DNA from 2 places in the Brevibacterium sp. HMSC063G07 genome. Region 2 is predicted to be linked to the other one. Evidence: predicted binding sites of a transcription regulator. Region 2 holds the regulator's gene; the other holds the start of a gene.
What was found. The regulator HspR, encoded in region 2, represses chaperone genes until heat shock. The targets are predictions, from matches to a motif close to AAGTTGAGTCNNNNNGACTCAACTT.
Positions count from the first base shown of each region.

Region 1: clpB (ATP-dependent chaperone ClpB) is a predicted target of HspR. The motif match lies at 2,826-2,850, and genes of this name have one in related genera.

Region 1 is NZ_KV802360.1:389,916-398,547, forward strand. Features, by position in the region: gene HMPREF2757_RS08275 (hypothetical protein) at 1-101, shown strand, start outside; gene clpB (ATP-dependent chaperone ClpB) at 175-2,775, opposite strand; gene HMPREF2757_RS08285 (enoyl-CoA hydratase) at 2,906-3,727, shown strand; gene HMPREF2757_RS08290 (NAD-dependent epimerase/dehydratase family protein) at 3,809-4,729, shown strand; gene HMPREF2757_RS08295 (APC family permease) at 4,915-6,360, shown strand; gene HMPREF2757_RS08300 (serine hydrolase domain-containing protein) at 6,363-7,886, shown strand; gene HMPREF2757_RS08305 (MetQ/NlpA family ABC transporter substrate-binding protein) at 8,016-8,632, opposite strand, start outside.
Region 2 is NZ_KV802363.1:33,472-42,103, forward strand. Features, by position in the region: gene HMPREF2757_RS08830 (HAD family hydrolase) at 1-30, opposite strand, end outside; gene serS (serine--tRNA ligase) at 68-1,354, opposite strand; gene HMPREF2757_RS08840 (diacylglycerol/lipid kinase family protein) at 1,454-2,581, shown strand; gene HMPREF2757_RS08845 (maleylpyruvate isomerase family mycothiol-dependent enzyme) at 2,675-3,466, shown strand; gene HMPREF2757_RS08850 (hypothetical protein) at 3,694-4,653, shown strand; gene HMPREF2757_RS08855 (heat shock protein transcriptional repressor HspR) at 4,777-5,232, opposite strand; gene HMPREF2757_RS08860 (DnaJ C-terminal domain-containing protein) at 5,232-6,227, opposite strand; gene HMPREF2757_RS08865 (nucleotide exchange factor GrpE) at 6,365-7,036, opposite strand; gene dnaK (molecular chaperone DnaK) at 7,036-8,632, opposite strand, start outside.

The DNA of each region.
Region 1 (8,632 bases), on a different contig from region 2:
ATGCCACCGCCTGGCAAGACCCCGAAAACCGGCGCATCATCTGCGCGGTCCAGCGCCCGGACGGCTCAGATATGACCGAGGACTACAGCCAGACCGCATAATCGGCTGGTGAACCACACAGCACTCAGGGGCGCGGAGTATTCTCCGCGCCCCTGAGTGCTTAAGCGGTGACTGTCAGTCGGCGTGCTCGACCGGAACAATCGACAGCCCGCCGGATTCGGCAGCGTCGACGCGCACGGTGTCGCCATCGCGCACTTCGCCTGCCAGAATCTCCTTGGCCAGGCCATCGCCGATCGTGCGCTGCACCAGACGGCGCAGCGGGCGAGCGCCGAATGCCGGATCGTAGCCTTCCTGCGCCAGGTAGTCAGCAGCTTCGGGCGTGATCTCCAGGGCAATGCGGCGTTCACTCAGACGCTGCTGCATTGCGTTGATCTGCAGATCGACGATCCGCGCCAGGTCTTCCCTGCTGAGGGCATCGAACATGACAACGTCATCCAAACGGTTGAGGAATTCCGGCTTGAACGCGGTGCGCACCACGTCCATGACCGAATCCTCTTTTGTCTTGGCATCGAGCGTCTGGTCGACCATGAACTGGCTTCCCAGGTTCGACGTCAAAATGAGCACCGTGTTGCGGAAGTCAACGGTTCGACCCTGACCGTCGGTCAGCCGACCGTCATCAAGCACCTGCAGCAGAATGTCGAAGACATCCGGGTGTGCCTTCTCCACCTCGTCCAACAGGACCACGGAGTACGGCCTGCGGCGAACAGCCTCGGTCAGCTGACCGCCCGTTTCGTATCCGACGTAGCCCGGAGGGGCGCCGACAAGCCGGGCCACCGAGTGCTTTTCGCCGTATTCGGACATGTCAATGCGGATCATGGCGCGCTCGTCGTCAAACAGGAAGTCGGCTAGGGACTTGGCCAGTTCCGTTTTGCCCACACCGGTCGGCCCCAGGAACAGGAACGAACCCGTGGGACGGTTGGGATCAGAAACCCCGGCGCGCGCACGGCGGATAGCATCCGACACGGTTTCAACGGCCTTCTTCTGGCCGATGAGCCGCTTGCCGATGTGCTCTTCCGCGTGCAGCAGCTTCTCCCGTTCGCCTTCCAGCAGACGACCGGCGGGAATGCCCGTCCACGACGATACGACTTCGGCGATGTCGTCGGCCGTGACCTGTTCGCCCACCATCTGCTTGGCCTGGGATCCGGCAGCCGATTCGGCTTCTTCTGCCGCGGCGATCTCCTTTTCGACCTGCGGGATTTCGCCGTACAGCAGGCGCGATGCCGTTTCGAGGTCCGTGTCGCGCCGCGCAATCTCCGCCTGGCTGCGCAGATCATCCAGCTTCTGCCGCAGTTCGCCCAGGCGGTTCAGACCTGCACGCTGTGATTCCCAGGCCGCGGTCAGACCGGACAGGTTTTCCTGCTTGTCTGCAAGGTCTTCGCGCAAAGCCGCCAGCCGCTCCTTCGAAGCCTCGTCGGTTTCAGCTGACAGCGCCATCTCCTCCATTTTGAGGCGATCGACATCGCGCTGCAGCTGGTCGATTTCGACAGGTGCCGAATCGATTTCCATGCGCAGACGGCTGGCGGCCTCATCTACGAGGTCGATGGCCTTGTCCGGCAGCTGCCTGTCGGTGATGTAGCGGTTCGACAGCGACGCGGCGGCAACCAGGGCGGAGTCTGCGATCGTCACCTTGTGGTGAGCTTCGTAGCGCTCCTTCAGCCCGCGCAGAATGGCAATCGAGTCCTCCACGCTCGGCTCTCCCACGAACACCTGCTGGAACCTGCGCTCCAAGGCGGGGTCCTTTTCGATGTTCTCGCGGTACTCGTCAAGCGTTGTCGCACCCACCAGCCGCAGTTCGCCGCGGGCCAGCATGGGCTTGAGCATATTGCCCGCATCCATTGCGGAATCGCCCGTGGCACCCGCACCGACGAGCGTGTGGATTTCGTCGATGAAGGTGACGATCTGACCTTCGGAGTTCTTGATCTCCTCAAGAACGGCCTTCATGCGCTCTTCGAACTCACCGCGGTACTTTGCGCCTGCCACCATGGCCGACAGGTCGAGGCTGACCAGCTGCTTGCCGCGCAGGCTTTCGGGAACATCGCCTGCGACCATGCGCTGCGCGAGACCTTCGACAACGGCGGTTTTGCCCACACCGGCTTCGCCGATGAGCACCGGGTTGTTCTTTGTGCGACGCGACAGCACCTGAACGACCCTGCGGATTTCGGAGTCGCGGCCGATGACGGGGTCGAGTTTTCCGTCGCGGGCCTGCTGGGTCAAGTCGATGCCGTACTTCTCCAGCGCTTGGAAGGTGTCTTCCGGGTTTTCACTGGTGACCTTGCGACCGCCGCGGACTTCCGGCAGGGCGGCAAGCAGCGCGTCGCGGGTAATGCCTTCGGCACTGAGCAGCTTGCCGGCTTCACCGGAATCGGCCGCGACACCCAAAAGGAGGTGTTCGGTTGAGACGTACTGGTCACCGAGTGCCTGCATTTCCTTTTCGGCGCTGCTGATGACCGACAGCCCGGCCCTTGAGAGCTGCGGTTGGCTGACGGACGATCCGCTGGCAGACGGCAGTCCGGCAACGACAGCCTGAGCACGGCTGCGAATATCCTGGGGACGTCCGCCCAGGTGAGTGATGAGGGCTCCGGCAATGCTGTCTTCGCCCTCAAGCAGAGCGGCGAGAAGGTGCGCAGGCTCAACCTGCGAGTTTCCACGCTGCGCTGCGTCCTTGATCGCGGTGGACAGAGCCTCCTGCGATCGTGAGGTGAATTTGGTGTCCATGGGGACACCTCCCTTCCTGCAAAACTATGTTCATACAGGTAACTTCAACAAGGTTGAGTCTATTCCGCTCAACCTAAGATTTCTGTCCTTGATTCTTTTCGCGCCGCACGGTCTTTGGCAGACTGAACACATGTCTGAAGAACTGGTGACGCTCGAATACGACGGCCCGATTGCGCTCATTACCCTCAACAGTCCCGGAAACCGCAACGCCATGTCCCGGAAGATGATGAACGAACTCATCGACTCCTTCCGCACAGTCGGCAAGAACACGGAAGTTCGGGCCATCGTCCTCGCGTCGACCGGCAAGGTTTTCTCCGCAGGCCATGACCTGCGCGAAGTCCAGGGAAGCGATCACGCAACCCAGCAGAACATCTTCGACACCTGCACCCTGCTCATGCGGATCATCCAGTCCATTCCGCAGCCGGTCATTGCAGAAGTGCAGGGCCTGGCAACCGCGGCGGGCTGTCAGCTGGTGGCCACCTGCGACCTCGCTGTGGCTTCTGAAAGCGCATCCTTTGCCACCCCCGGTGTGACCATCGGCCTGTTCTGTTCAACTCCGATGGTCGCGCTGTCGCGCGCGGTCAAACGCAAAACGGCCATGCGGATGCTCCTGACCGGAGAGCCGATGAAGGCAGAAGAGGCCTTCCAGCGCGGCCTTGTTTCACACACCGCACCCGCCTACGCCCTGCGCGAGCGCACACTCGAAGTGGCCCGCACCGTCGCCCAGTCCTCGTCGACCACGGTGTCGATCGGCAAGCGCGCCTTCTACGAGCAGATTTCCCTGAGCACAACCGAGGCCTACTCCCGCATGGGCCGGGTCATGGCCGACAACGCCGTGCTCACCGACGCACAGGAGGGCATTACGGCTTTTCTTCAAAAGCGCTCCCCCGAGTGGACCCACGGTCATTCCGAAGCCGAGGGCCTCGTCAGCAAGGACATTGACCGCGCCTAGCCGACACCGTCCACACGACACTGCTCGGGCAACACCGGCCGCATACCGGCCAAAGCGGTGCGAGCGCGCTAATCTGAGCCTATGACTGTTCTTGTCACCGGCGCTTCCGGATGCATTGGGCGCGCCGTCATCTCCGCACTGCGGGCAGCCGGCCACACCCCGGTGAGCGCAGGGACGTCTGCCCCTCATGACGATTCGGTCGAACACATCGAATGGGACATCCGCACACCCGCGGACAGCCGTGTGACCGGCCGTGACATCAGCGCCGTCGTCCACGCCGCCGGTGTCAGCGGCGGAGGCCTTTCGCAGCAGGACGCCCACGGCGTCAACGTCACGGGAACCCGCAATGTGCTCGACGCGTTCCCCAAAGCCCGCTTCATCTTCCTGTCCTGTGCCGATGTCTATGATCCCCGCCGCGGGCTCCGGGACATCTACGAAGAGCACGGACCTGCGGACCTTGCGTGCTTTACCACCGAGTACGAACGCTCGAAGGTCGAAGCCGAAAAGGTTGTCACCCGCCTGCGCCCGGACGCGCTCATCCTGCGCCCGGCACCCGTCTACGGTCCGGGCGACCGACGCAATTTCCCTTTTCTTCAGTCACTTGCCACTAAGAAGGGCGTTATCGAACTGCCCGGCGGAGGCCGCCAGAAAACAGCATTGGCCAGTGCTGAGAATGTCGCCGCAGCGGTTATCGCCGGTCTGCGGCACCCGGAAGCCTACGGGCCGATCAACGTGTCAGACCCCGAACCCTATGTTCTGCGCGATGCGATCAACACGTTCATGGCCCGCACCGGCCTTGGGCCCTACAACTTTGACGACCGGGCCGCCGACCTCGCGCTGACAACGGCCTGGCTGCGCGAGAAGACCGGCCGCAGGCCAAAGGACGGGCTCGACCGCTTTGCGGTGCGCCGGATTGCCCAGTCCCGCACTCTCAATCTGGGCCGCCTGCGCAGACTTCTGCACGTCGAACCCGTTCAGGGGCTCGCCCGCAGGGACAGCTGAGACTGCCCGGCACCTGCCCCTCCCCATCCGCGGCCGCCGTTTCTTCGCACCGTTTCTCGGCACCGCCTCCGACCGTCACAGGCGGCATTGACGCAGGTCACACCGCACGTCGTATCATGAAGCGCAAATGCTCATCGGGCGCTGCGGCCAGGGAAGGTCGGGCGCTCTTTTTCCGGAAGGACATCGTGGCTGAACTCAAAAAGTCGCTCGGCCTTTTCCAGCTTTTGGCATTCGGCGTGGCCGGCGTCATCGGAACCAGCTGGATCTACACCAACTCCAAGCTCATGGACTCCTACGGCTCCGGCGGCATGGTCTTCGGCCTGCTGCTCGGTGTTCTCCTGGCTTCCTTTGTCGCCCTGGCCTACTCAGAGCTGACGGCAGCTTTTCCCCGCGCCGGCGGTGAAGTGGTCTTCTCCTACACCACGATGGGCCGCGGTCCGGCGTTCTTCACCGGCTGGATGCTGCTGGGCGCCTATGTGTCGTCCCTGGCGTTCTATGTCACGGCCTTCGGCTTCCTGCTGAGCAATTTCGTGCCCGCCATGAAGACGATGCCGCTGTACACCATCAACGGTGAAACCGTGTACCTGCCGGTGCTGGCCGTCGGCGTCATCCTCACCCTGCTGATGTTTGCGCTCAACTGGTTCGGCATTGAGATCGGCGGGCGCGTGCAGATGTTCATGTTCGCAGCAATTGTGCTGATCGGCGCGGCCCTCATCGTCGTGGGCTTCGCAAGCGGCTCACCGTCGAACTTCTTCCCGGCCTATGCCGAGGGTGCGGCTCCGGTGTCTGCCACCCTGCGCTTCATCATCCCCGGTATGACCTTCCTGGCCGGTTTCGGCCTTGTCGCAGTCCTTGCCGAAGACGCGAAGATCTCACCGAAGCGCGTAGGCCGCGCCGTGGTCCTCACCGTCATCACCGCCGGTCTGTTCTACACCGCGGTGCTCGCCGCAACCGCGTGGGTCATGCCGTGGCAGGACGTCGCGAAGATGGACCTGGGCACCGTGTCAGCGTTCACCGAGGCGGGCTTCCCCGTTCTGGGCTCGGGCGCCTACGCGATTGCGTTCCTCGGCCTGCTCACCAGCTTCCTCGGCCTGTTCGTGGCAAGTTCGCGCATCATCGTCGCCATGGCCCGCGGTCAGCTGCTCCCGCCGAGCCTGGCCGCCATCAACCCCAAGAGGCAGACTCCCGGCCGCGCTCTCATCGTCACGACTGCCGTCACCCTTGCCCTGGGCTGGCTCGGTCCGGGTGCCGTTGTGTGGTTTCTCGACACCGGCGGCGTGTACCTGGGCGTTGTGTGGTTCATGGTGGTGCTCGCCAAGTACCTGCTGCCGCGGCGCTACCCGCAGGCGGTTCGCCGTTCCAAACTGTCGTTCCTGCCCGCAATCGGCGGACTGGGCGCCATCGGCGTCATCGTGTGGGCGCTGGCTCCCGGAACCTCGTCATCGCTGGTGTGGCCGGCGGAGTACATCATTCTGGGCGCTTGGATGCTGCTGGGCGCCGTCATGTACGCATTTGCGGCCAGCCGCCGCACGATCGGCTACGACGAGGGTCTGCACGAAATCCTCGGCGATTCCTACGCCAATCTCCACGTTGACGAAGCCAAAGCTCAAACAGCAGAAAAGGAACAGTGAGAGTGCTTTCGCCCACTGCACGCGAAGCCATTGTCGACACCATTCGCCGTGAAACCGCGCGCGTGCCGGAAACGGCGTTCGGAATCATCTCGGACGGCCAGCTGCACGAGGTCGACGGCCGGGACCGCATCTTCCGGGTCGCCTCGATCACGAAGTCGTTCACGGCGGCTGCCCTGACCGGTCTGGTCCGGGGGCTCGTTCCGGGCAAGCCGGTGCGAATGGACGATGCTGTCCTCGACTGGGTGCCCGAACTGGCCGATGCCGGGTGGGCTGAGGACGCTGTCATCGACGATCTGCTGCGGATGTCTTCGGGTCTGCCCACGGATGACCCGTGGGCAGACCGCCAGGAGTCGATGTCTGCCGAGGACTTCTCTGAACTTCTGGGCAAACCTGCGATTCGCGACTTCCCGGCCGGCACGGCCTACCGCTACTCGAATCTGGGCTACGCGGTTGCCGGCCTCGTGATCGAACGTGCCGCGCAGAAGCCGTTCGCACAGCTGATTGACGATGTTTTCCTCACACCCCTGGGCATGACGTCATCTGGTTTTGATGTCCGAAGGCTCGATGCCGACCGCCTGGTCACGGGATACCGGCGCAACCGGGACGGTGAATTCGAACCGCAGGCCGTTTCGCTGCCCGGAGCGTTCTCTGCCATCGGCGGGCTGGCTTCGACCGTGGATGATCTTTCGGTGTGGGTGCGCGCCCACATCGACGCCCTCAGCCCCGAAGGCGACGATGCGGCGTTCCGGGCTCTTGCCGCCGCCACGGGCGACGACACGCCACAGCGAGCACGGCTGTGGCGGCGAGTGCTGGCTGACCAGCAGCAGCCGGTGCGAGCCATGGAGATCACGCACGGAACATCTGCAACCGGGCCGGAGGGAAGCGAGCAGTTCGCGGTCAGCGGAGGCTACGGTCTGGGTCTGCGGTGCTATTTCGACACTCGCTACGGCAGCTTCGCCGGACACTCCGGGGGCTATCCCGGCTTCGGATTGCACATGCGGTGGCACGCGGCCAGCCGCACCGGGGTCATTCTCTTCACCGCGCTGACCGGCTACCCCACGGAAGCCGTCACCTCCAAAGCACTCGAAGCCGGGCTTGAAGTCCAGCGCGGCGAAGATCCCGACAACCGCGCATGGCCGCGCTCAGAAGCGCCGACTGCGACCCCCACCGGACCTGCTGCCGGACGAGTTGTCCCCGTTCGGTCCGTCGCTGAGTTCCTGCCCGACGAACGTGCTCTGGAACTGGCCCGCATCGCCGAAAACATGATCCGCACGGGTGACGACAGTGCGGCTGAGAGCGTCTTCTCCATGAACGTCGACCTCGACCAGCCGCGCCGAGAGCGCCTTGCAGCATGGGCCGCAGCCTGCGAACACACGGGAGACATCGAACAGGCGAGCATCAAGCCCCGGTTCACCGGCGCCTCGTCAGCTCAGTGGACCGTCACCGGAGCAGCCGGAAGCCGCACCGTGACCATGACGCTCAACCCCTACCAGCAGATCCAGGGGCTCAGCATCCGCCTGCACTGACCGCACTGACAATCGGCCCAAACCCGGTCCGAGCACGGCCCACCCCGGTCCGTGCGCACAGAACAGGGGCCGCGAGAAGATCCTGTGATCCTCCCGCGGCCCCTTGTGCCGCTGTGTGCAGCGTGAGTCTTATTTGGTGTTCGGCAGAATGAGGCCGTCCCACTTTTCGTTGATGAAGTCCGCCATGTCCTGTGAGGTCAGGATCTTGTGCAGCTTCTCGATGCGCTCGTCGTCCTTGAGCTCAGGGCGGGTGGCCAGCACGTTGTAGTACTTCGAGCCCTCTTCTTCAGACGCGATGATGGTGTCCTTCGTCAGCTTTGCCGGGATGGCATAGGACGAGGTGACGAATGCGGCATCGTCGTCTTCAAGGGTGCGGGGCAGGCTCGCGTTGTCGACTTCCTGGAACTTGAAGTTCTTCTTGTTCTCAGTGATGCCGTCGGGCTTGGTCGCGCCGTCCTCAATCTTGATGACGCCGGCGTCCTGCAGCAGTTCGAGAGCACGGCCTTCGTTCGTCGGGTCATTCGGGATCGACACGACAGCACCGTCGGGAAGTTCGTCAAGCGACTTGTGCTTCTTCGAGTGGAAAGCCGCGGCCGGCAGGTAGATTTCGCCGACCGATTCGAGATTGCCGCCGGCTTCCTTGTTGTAGGTGTCAAGGAAGTCCTGGTGCTGGAACAGGTTCGCGTCAATCGAACCGTCGGCCAGCGCCGGGTTGGGGGTGTTGTAGTCGTTGAACTCGACGAACT
Region 2 (8,632 bases):
GAGGTCAAGGGCGACGATGTACTCGGTCACGATCTCTCCTGTGGGTCGTCCGGCTGTGGTCGGTGTGTCAGCGCCGCGGTCCTTCCGGCCCCCACGCCTTGATGCCGCCCAGATAGGGCTGCAGGGCAGCGGGAACGCTGACCGACCCGTCTGCCTGCTGGTGGTTTTCCAGGATTGCCACGATCCAGCGGGTGTTCGCCATGGTGCCGTTGAGGGTGGCAACGGCTTCGGTTTTGCCGTCTTCGCCGCGGGTGCGGATGTTCAGGCGGCGGGACTGGAAGGTGGTGCAGTTCGAGGTGGAGGTCAGTTCCCGGTAGGTGTTCTGGGTGGGAACCCACGCCTCTGTGTCGTACTTGCGGGCGGCGGAATCGCCGAGGTCACCCGCGGCGATGTCGATTACGCGGTAGGGCAGTTCGCAGAAGCCGAGCATTTTCTCCTGCAGATCCAGCATCCGCTGGTGTTCAGCTTCGGCGTCTTCCTGGTGGGTGAAGGCGAACATTTCGACCTTCTGGAACTGGTGGACTCGGATGATTCCACGCGTGTCCTTACCGTAGGACCCGGCTTCGCGGCGGTAGCAGCTGGAAATGCCGCCCAGGCGGATGGGACCTTCGGACAGGTCGATGATTTCGTCTTTGTAGTACCCGGCCAGGGCCACTTCCGATGTGCCGACCAGGTAGAGGTCGTCACGTTCCAGGAAGTAGATCTCATCGGCGTGCTCGCCCATGAATCCGGTGCCGGACATGATCTCGGGCTTGACCAAAGTCGGGGTGACGACGGGGGTGAAGCCGGCTTCGATCGCGGTGTCCATAGCCAGGTTGAGCAGCGCCATTTCCAGGCGCGCACCAAAACCGGTCAGGTAATGGAACCGAGATCCGGACACCTTGGCTCCGCGGCCGGTGTCGATTGCGGAAAGCCCTTCGCCGATCTCCAGATGGTCTTTCGGTTCAAAGCCCTCCGCGGCGAAATCGCGGGGACTGCCTTCGCGGCGGATCTCCACGGAGTCTTCTTCCCCGCCGGAGGGCACACCGTCGATGATGAGGTTCGGCACTTTCTGCACCGCGGTGGTGAATGCCTGCTCGGCTTCCGAAGCGTCAGCTTCGAGTGACTTGACGCGTTCGGCCAGCTGCTTGGCCTGAGCTACGAGCGTGTTCTTGGCTTCTGGGTCTTTTTCCTGCGAAACCTTCTTGCCGAAGGCCTTCTGCTGGGCGCGAGCCTCTTCAAAAGCGGTCAGACTCTGCCTGCGGGCGGAATCGGCGGACAGGACGTCGTCAATAAGTTCGACGCTTCCGCCGCGGGCCCGCTGTGAGGCCTTGAATACGTCCGGGTTGTTCCTCAGCTGCACAAGATCAATCACGCTCCCAAGCTTATCCCGCCCTATTGAACATCCAGGTGACGGGCGCGCGAACCCGCGCATCCGCACGAACCTTTCAGGTGGAGTAGCTAAGCTCAGACCATGGATCTTGGCACGCAGACTGTTCTGACCGTCCTTCTTATAGTCGTCGTAGCCCTCATTGCATACGCCATCGGACACAGCGTCGGAGCAATGCGCATTCGCCGGAACATGGAACGCCAGACCTCTTCAGAACTCGCGCAGGTGACAGCAGAGGGCGAACTCAGCGGCACCTCGTCAGACAGGCAGCCCAGATTTGCCGTGGTGTACAACCCCACAAAACCCGAAGCCCAGGCAATCATCGCCGCTGCCCAGACCGAAGCGCGCAATTCGCGGTGGGCCCAGCCGCTGATCATCCCGTCTGACGAAGACGACGGCGGGGTCGCTGCGGCCCAGAAGGCGCTCGATGAAGGAGTCGACCTCATCATCGCCGCCGGTGGGGACGGCACTGTGCGCGCGGTGGCGCATGTGATTGCCGATACCGATGTTGCGCTTGGCCTGGTGCCGATCGGCACCGGGAACCTGCTGGCCCGGAACACGGGCCTGTTCTTTGAGAATCCCGAATGGTCCATCAAAATCGCAATGTACGGCAACGACAGGCACATTGACGTCATTCGCACGCGCACCAGCCCGGGCGCCGAACCGGACACCTCTGTTGTCATGACCGGCATGGGCTATGACGCGGCGGTCATGGAAACCGTGTCGCCGGAGCTCAAACAGCGGATCGGCTGGCTGGCCTATGTCGAAGCCGGCAGTCGGCAGCTGACCGGCAAGCGCACAAAGGTCAAGATGAAGTTCGACGACCAACCAGTGCGCTCATATTCCATTCGCTCGGTGCTCGGAGCCAACGCCGGCCGCGTGCAGGCGGGCCTTGAGCTGCTTCCCGGTTCACGACCGGACGACGGGCTCATCAACGTTTTGGTGACCACGCCGAAGAACATCGCGCAGTGGGCCTCAGTGCTGCTTTCGGTGGTCGGGCGCCGCAAGCGGGGACCGGCCACCGAAATCCTCACGTGCGCGTCGGTGATCATCGAAGCCGAAGAAGAACTCGCCCTGCAGCTGGACGGGGATTTTGCCGGCATGAGCGATTACTTTGAAATGAAGGTTGTCCACGGGGCTCTGACTCTGCGCACACCCACGCCGAATCAGCGTCGCCAAATGCGCACGGCCCAGTGGAACCTGCCGGGATAGACAGCAGCGGTCTTGCCGCGCAGCCGCAGACTGTTCACAGCACGGCACAGCGAATCGGCAAGTGACAGAGAATCGGCGGGTATTGTCGTGACCATGGCTGACGACACCCCAAGCACGACAGACGACCTCCAGCTGAGAATGCTCGCCGAAGGCTTCTACCTGCAGGCTCTCGACCAGGTGACGCACACCGGTATGAACAGCCCATCGCGGCTGCCGGGGTGGACCCGCAAGCACGTGGCCATGCACGTGATCGCCAATGCCGACGCCTTTATGCGGCTGATCGAATGGGCGCGCACCGGACGGGAAAACCCCATGTACCCGTCACGAGCAGCGCGTGATGCCGAAATCGAGCAGCTTGCCGCTTCGACCGCCGACGGGGATGTGAGCACAATGGCCCACGAAGCGTCCGAAGAGCTCACGCAGGCACTCAGCAGCATGAACGACGAGGCGTGGTCTGCGCTTGTCCGCACCGGGCAGGGAGAGGACACTGCCGCATCGTTCATTCCGTGGGCACGAGCCCGGGAGTGCTTTGTCCACGCACTTGACCTCAACATCGGCTACACCGCGCTCGACTTTCCCACAGCGGCGGCCGATCGCATCTTCGCTGAGCTCATTGACCACTGGAAGAAGACTCAGACACGAGCGAACTTTCTCTTCCATGTGACTGATCGAGATGACCTCAGCGACTGGCACATCGACATTCCAGGCACCGAGAAGAACGAAACGGACTTCAGCACACCGGTCGAAGTGACAGGCGAATTCAACGAACTTCTGCAGTACGCAATCGGCCGCGGGTGGCCTGCGTCGGGAAGACAGGACGACGCAAAGGGCGGTTCGGGCACGGCCACCCCCGAAGACCTGCCCACTCCCCCTCCCTGGGTCTGAGCACCCGGACCGAGATGCGAGGCCCAGACAGCACTAAATTCCGGGATCTCGGAATCTGAGCGCCCGGGCTCTCGGAATATCAAGCGCTCTGACCTGCACATTTGATGCCGTTTCGAGATGTTCACCTGGAAGTTCCAAGAAAACACTGATCTTTCACACAGGTGCGGCTAGGTTGAAGGGGTCAAACACACGGGTGCTTCGCACTCTCTTTTAGGAAAAGGATCACCGTGAAGAAGACCATCCTCGCTCCCGCAGTAGCCCTGTCTCTCGGCCTGACCGGCGCATTCGGATTCGCCGCAGCCCCCGCCTTCGCTTCGGAGGGCCCGGAAACCGAAGCCAGTGAAACATCCGAAAGCAGCCCGACAACCTCGGCTGACGGCAACACCGACGCCGACGGCAAGACCGAGGAGGGCGAAGACGGCACCGAGGGCGAAAACAACGCCAACGACGACGGCAGCGAAGGGGCCGAAGACACCGATGAAGGCGAAGGTGCCGGCGAAGGTGCCGAAGACACCAATGACGGCGAAGGGGCCGAGGAAGGCGCCGAAGACAGCACCGAGGGCGAAGAGTCCGGCGAAGAAGCCCCGGCTGAAGACGAAGAGTCTGAGGAAGAAGCACCTGCTACAGAGCCGACTCTGCACCTGTCTGAAAAGAAGATCAAGGCCAGCGACTTCAACAACAAGAAGAAGGGCATCGGTGCTGCCGTTTCCGGCCTTGAACCCGGCACCAAGGTGAAGTTCACCGTCACCGGCACCTCCGGCAAGGCAAAGAACGTCCAGTCGTACTCACAGACCGTCGAAGCTGACGAAGACGGCATCGCCGCCCTCAGCGTGGCCGGAATCACCGACGGCAATGCCGAGGACTACGTCGGCAAGTACACCATCACCGCTGAGTTCGACGGCGAGACGCTCAAGGACTCCTTCGAGGTTGTCAGCGAAGCTAAGAAGTCGGACAAGAAGGAAGACAAGAAGTCCGGCAGCACCGGCGGAGCCATCTCCGGTGATTCCTCTGACTCCGACAAGTCTGATGCCGACGAAGCCAACGCTGATGAAGAATCGGAAGCTCCTGCTTCGTCCGGCGCTCTCCCGCGCACCGGTCAGGGCCTCGGCGCTCTGGCAGCTGGTGCCGCACTGCTCACCGTCGGCGGTGCGACCGTTCTGCTGACCCGCCGCAACCGCAAGGCCTGAGCGGCAGTCGCAGAACTGAGATTCTGAACTGAAACACAGTGAAGGGGCGGCCCACACGGGCCGCCCCTTCACTGTTTCCAAACCCGGCCGTTCTCAGCGCTGGCGTGCCGGAGGAACACAGCACTAGCGTGTGCGGCGAGCGGATGCTCCCGGCATGAGCACACCGGCAATGCGCCTGGCCGGGCGTGCCCGGCGGCCAACACCCTGACCGTCCTCAAACAGAGACACAACATCGCCAGACGAAGCTGCGGCAAAGATTCTGCCGGCAGTTTCCAAACGACGGCGCATAGCCTCCATTTCGGCACGCATAGCTTCCTGTTCGCGGCGCATGGCCTCGATTTCTTCGCGCATCCGCAGAATCCGCTTAATGCCTTCGAGGTTGATGCCGTCATCCTGACTCAGTCGCTGCACCAGCTGCAGCTTTTCGATGTCGTCAGCCGAGTAGCGTCGACCGCGCCCAGCTGACCGCTGAGGCGTCACCAGCCCCAGTCGGTCATACTGCCGCAGCGTCTGCGGGTGCATGCCCGCCAATTCGGCCGCCACAGAAATCATGTAGACAGGACGGTCTGCGGGAATCATCAGGCTTCACCCGCCCTCCGCTGCAGGCCTTCACGAGGATTCTCCCCTGCGGTAGCGGCAGCAAAGTCTTCAACCGCCTTTTTCGCTTCGGCACTGAGATTGCGCGGCACAGTCACTTCAACGGTCACCAGCAGGTCGCCCTTGCCGGACTTCGCGTCGATGCCCCGGCCGCGCAGGCGCAGTGTGCGCCCAGACGGCGTACCGGCGGGAATCTTCATGGTGACCGGCTGCCCGCCCAGAGTCGGCACGGAAACCTGTGTTCCAAGTGCCGCTTCCGGGAACGTGACCGGCAGCGTCATACGCAGGTTGTTGCCATCGCGTGTGAACACACTGTGCGGTGCGACTTCGACCGTGAGGATGACATCACCGGGCTGGCCCCCATTGGGGCTGGGCTTGCCCTTACCGCGCACGCGGACTTCCTGGCCGTCTTTCACTCCCGCGGGAGTGCGGACGGTCAGCGGCTTTCCGCCGGGCATGTTGAGCTTCACAGTGGCGCCTTCAATCGCCTCGGTAAAGCTCAGGCGTGCCTTCGAGCGGATGTCCCCGCCCTTCTGCGGAGCCTGCTGGTAGCCGCCGAAGCCGCCACCGCCAAAGCCGCCGCCGAACAGGTCGGACAAGTCCGGCCCTCCGCCGGGGTACCCGCCGACACGAGTCCGAGCTCCGGTGCCGCCGGTGTTGAACAGGCCCGAGAAGATGTCCTCAAAGCCGCCAGCACCGGCACCGCCGGCGCCCGCCTGGAACCTGGCGCCGCCGCCCATGGCGCGCACCTGGTCGTACTGTTTGCGAGTTTCAGGATCGCCGATCACCGAGTTCGCAGCCGAGATCTCCTTGAACTTCTCTTCTGCTTCCGCGTTGCCGGGATTGGCGTCCGGGTGGTATTTGCGGGCCAGTTTGCGGTAGGCCTTTTTGATTTCAGCATCGGAGGCGTCCTTGGAGACTCCGAGCGTTTTGTAGTAGTCCTTCTCGAACCACTCATTCTGCGGTCCCGAGTTCATCCGGCCCCTCCTTTCAATGCCGAACTGATCTGCTGTTGTGTTCTTCTAGCCGCCGAGGCGGAGCCCCGCTCCCCCAGCACGGCACCCAGGTGCCCCGCCAGGTGGTCGGAAGCTCCGCCTCGGCAATTGTGAGTGTGTCAGGCTTCAGGGAGGTGAACCCCCACCCGAGCTGCCCGAATGACGCGATCGCCGATCTTGTAGCCCGGCTGCATGACCATGAACACCGTGGGCTCTTCTACATCAGCCGAGGGCTGCTGCATGAGAGCGTCGTGGATGTTCGGGTCGAAGATCTCACCGGCTTCGCCGTACTGCACGACTTCAAGCTTGCCGAGGGCTTCAAGGAGCCTGTCGACGTGCTTTTCGTACGGGCCGGTGACATCACCGGCTTCGCGGGCCAGCTTCACTTCGTCAAGCACGGGCATGAGCGCTTCGACCGCGTCCTGCAGACCGGCTGTGCGAGCAGCCTGCTGATCGCGTTCCGAACGGCGACGGTAGGCCGCGTATTCGGCGTTGAGCCGCTGCAGGTCGTCAAGGTAGCGCTTGGCTTCGTCCGATTCCGGCTGCGGTTCGGCGTCTTCGATGCCCGAAGCGTCGTCGGGAATCTCAACACCGAGATCCGAAGCGTCAGCCGCCGGCTGCTCCGCGTCCGGCTGGCCCTCCGGCTGCTGTTCAGACTGCGGGGTATCGGCCCCTTCCCCGGCCTGACCCGCGGGGCGGGCCTGACCGGTTTCGGGATCAATCCGACGGTTGTCCTTGAACGAGAAGCCCTGGTCGTCGGTGTCGCGGCCGTCTGGGTTCTCGGCGGTCATTACTTCTCCTCGTCTTCGTCAACGACTTCGGCGTCAACGACATCGTCGTCAGCAGAACCGGCGTCAGCCTGAGCACCTTCCGCACCGGCTTCAGCCTGAGCTGCCGAGTAGATGGCCTCGCCCAGCTTGGTCTGCGACTGCTGGAGCTTGTCGTATGCCTGCTTGACGGCGTCGTCATCGTCACCCTTGAGGGCTTCCTTCAGAGCGTCGACATCTGCCTGGACCTCATTCTTGACGTCTTCGGGCAGCTTGTCGTCGTTGTCCTTGATGAGCTTGTCCGTCTGGTAGGCCACCGTTTCGGCGTTGTTGCGCGTGTCGGCAGCTTCGCGACGCTTCTTGTCTTCGTCAGCGTGCTCTTCTGCTTCGCGCACCATGCGGTCGATGTCTTCCTGCGGAATGGCCGAACCGCCGGTGATCGTCATCGACTGCTCCTGGCCGGTGCCCTTGTCGGTTGCCGACACGTGCACAATGCCGTTGGCGTCGATGTCGAAGGACACCTCAATCTGCGGCACACCGCGCGGGGCGGGTGCAATGCCGGTCAGCTCGAAGGTGCCCAGCGGCTTGTTGTCGCGCGTGAACTCGCGCTCACCCTGGAAGACCTGAATCGACACGGACGGCTGGTTGTCTTCGGCCGTTGTGAAGGTTTCGGACTTCTTGGTGGGGATCGGCGAGTTGCGCTCGATCAGCTTGGTCATCACGCCGCCCTTGGTCTCCAGACCCAGCGACAGCGGGGTGACGTCAATGAGCAGAACGTCCTTGCGGTCACCGCGCAGAACACCGGCCTGGACGGCAGCGCCGACTGCGACGACCTCGTCCGGGTTGACACCCTTGTTGGGCTCCTTGCCGTTGGTGAGCTTCTTGACCGTTTCGGCCACTGCGGGCATACGGGTGGAACCGCCGACAAGGACCACGTGGTCGATGTCGGACAGGCTCACGCCAGCGTCAGCGATGACCTGCTCGAAGGGCTTCTTGGTGCGGGCCAGGAGGTCCTCGGTGAGCTCTTCGAACTTGGCGCGGCTGATGCTCTCATCCAGGTGGATGGGGCCGGATTCGCTCATCGACAGGTACTGCAGCGAAATATTGGTGCTGCTTGCGCTGGACAGTTCCTTCTTGGCCTGCTCAGCAGCTTCCTTCAGGCGCTGCATGGCGGTGGGGTCCTTGGTGAGGTCCACACCGTAGCCGTTCTTGACCTGTCCGACCAGGTAGTCGACCAAGCGCTGGTCCCAGTCGTCACCGCCGAGTTCGTTGTCACCCGAGGTGGCGCGCACCTGAATGGTAGAGAAGTCGTCTTCGTCCTTGCCGACTTCCAGGAGCGAAACGTCGAAGGTTCCGCCGCCGAGGTCGAACACGAGGATGAGTTCGTCTTCCTTGCCGCGCTCCAGACCGTAGGCCAGAGCCGCTGCCGTGGGTTCGTTGATGATGCGCAGGACATTCATACCGGCAATCTGGCCGGCGTCCTTGGTTGCCTGACGCTGGGCGTCGTTGAAGTATGCGGGGACGGTGATGACGGCGTCGGTCACGGTGTCCTGCAGGTACTCTTCAGCGTCGTGCTTGAGCTTCTGCAGAATGCGGGCTGAGATTTCCGGCGCCGTAAGG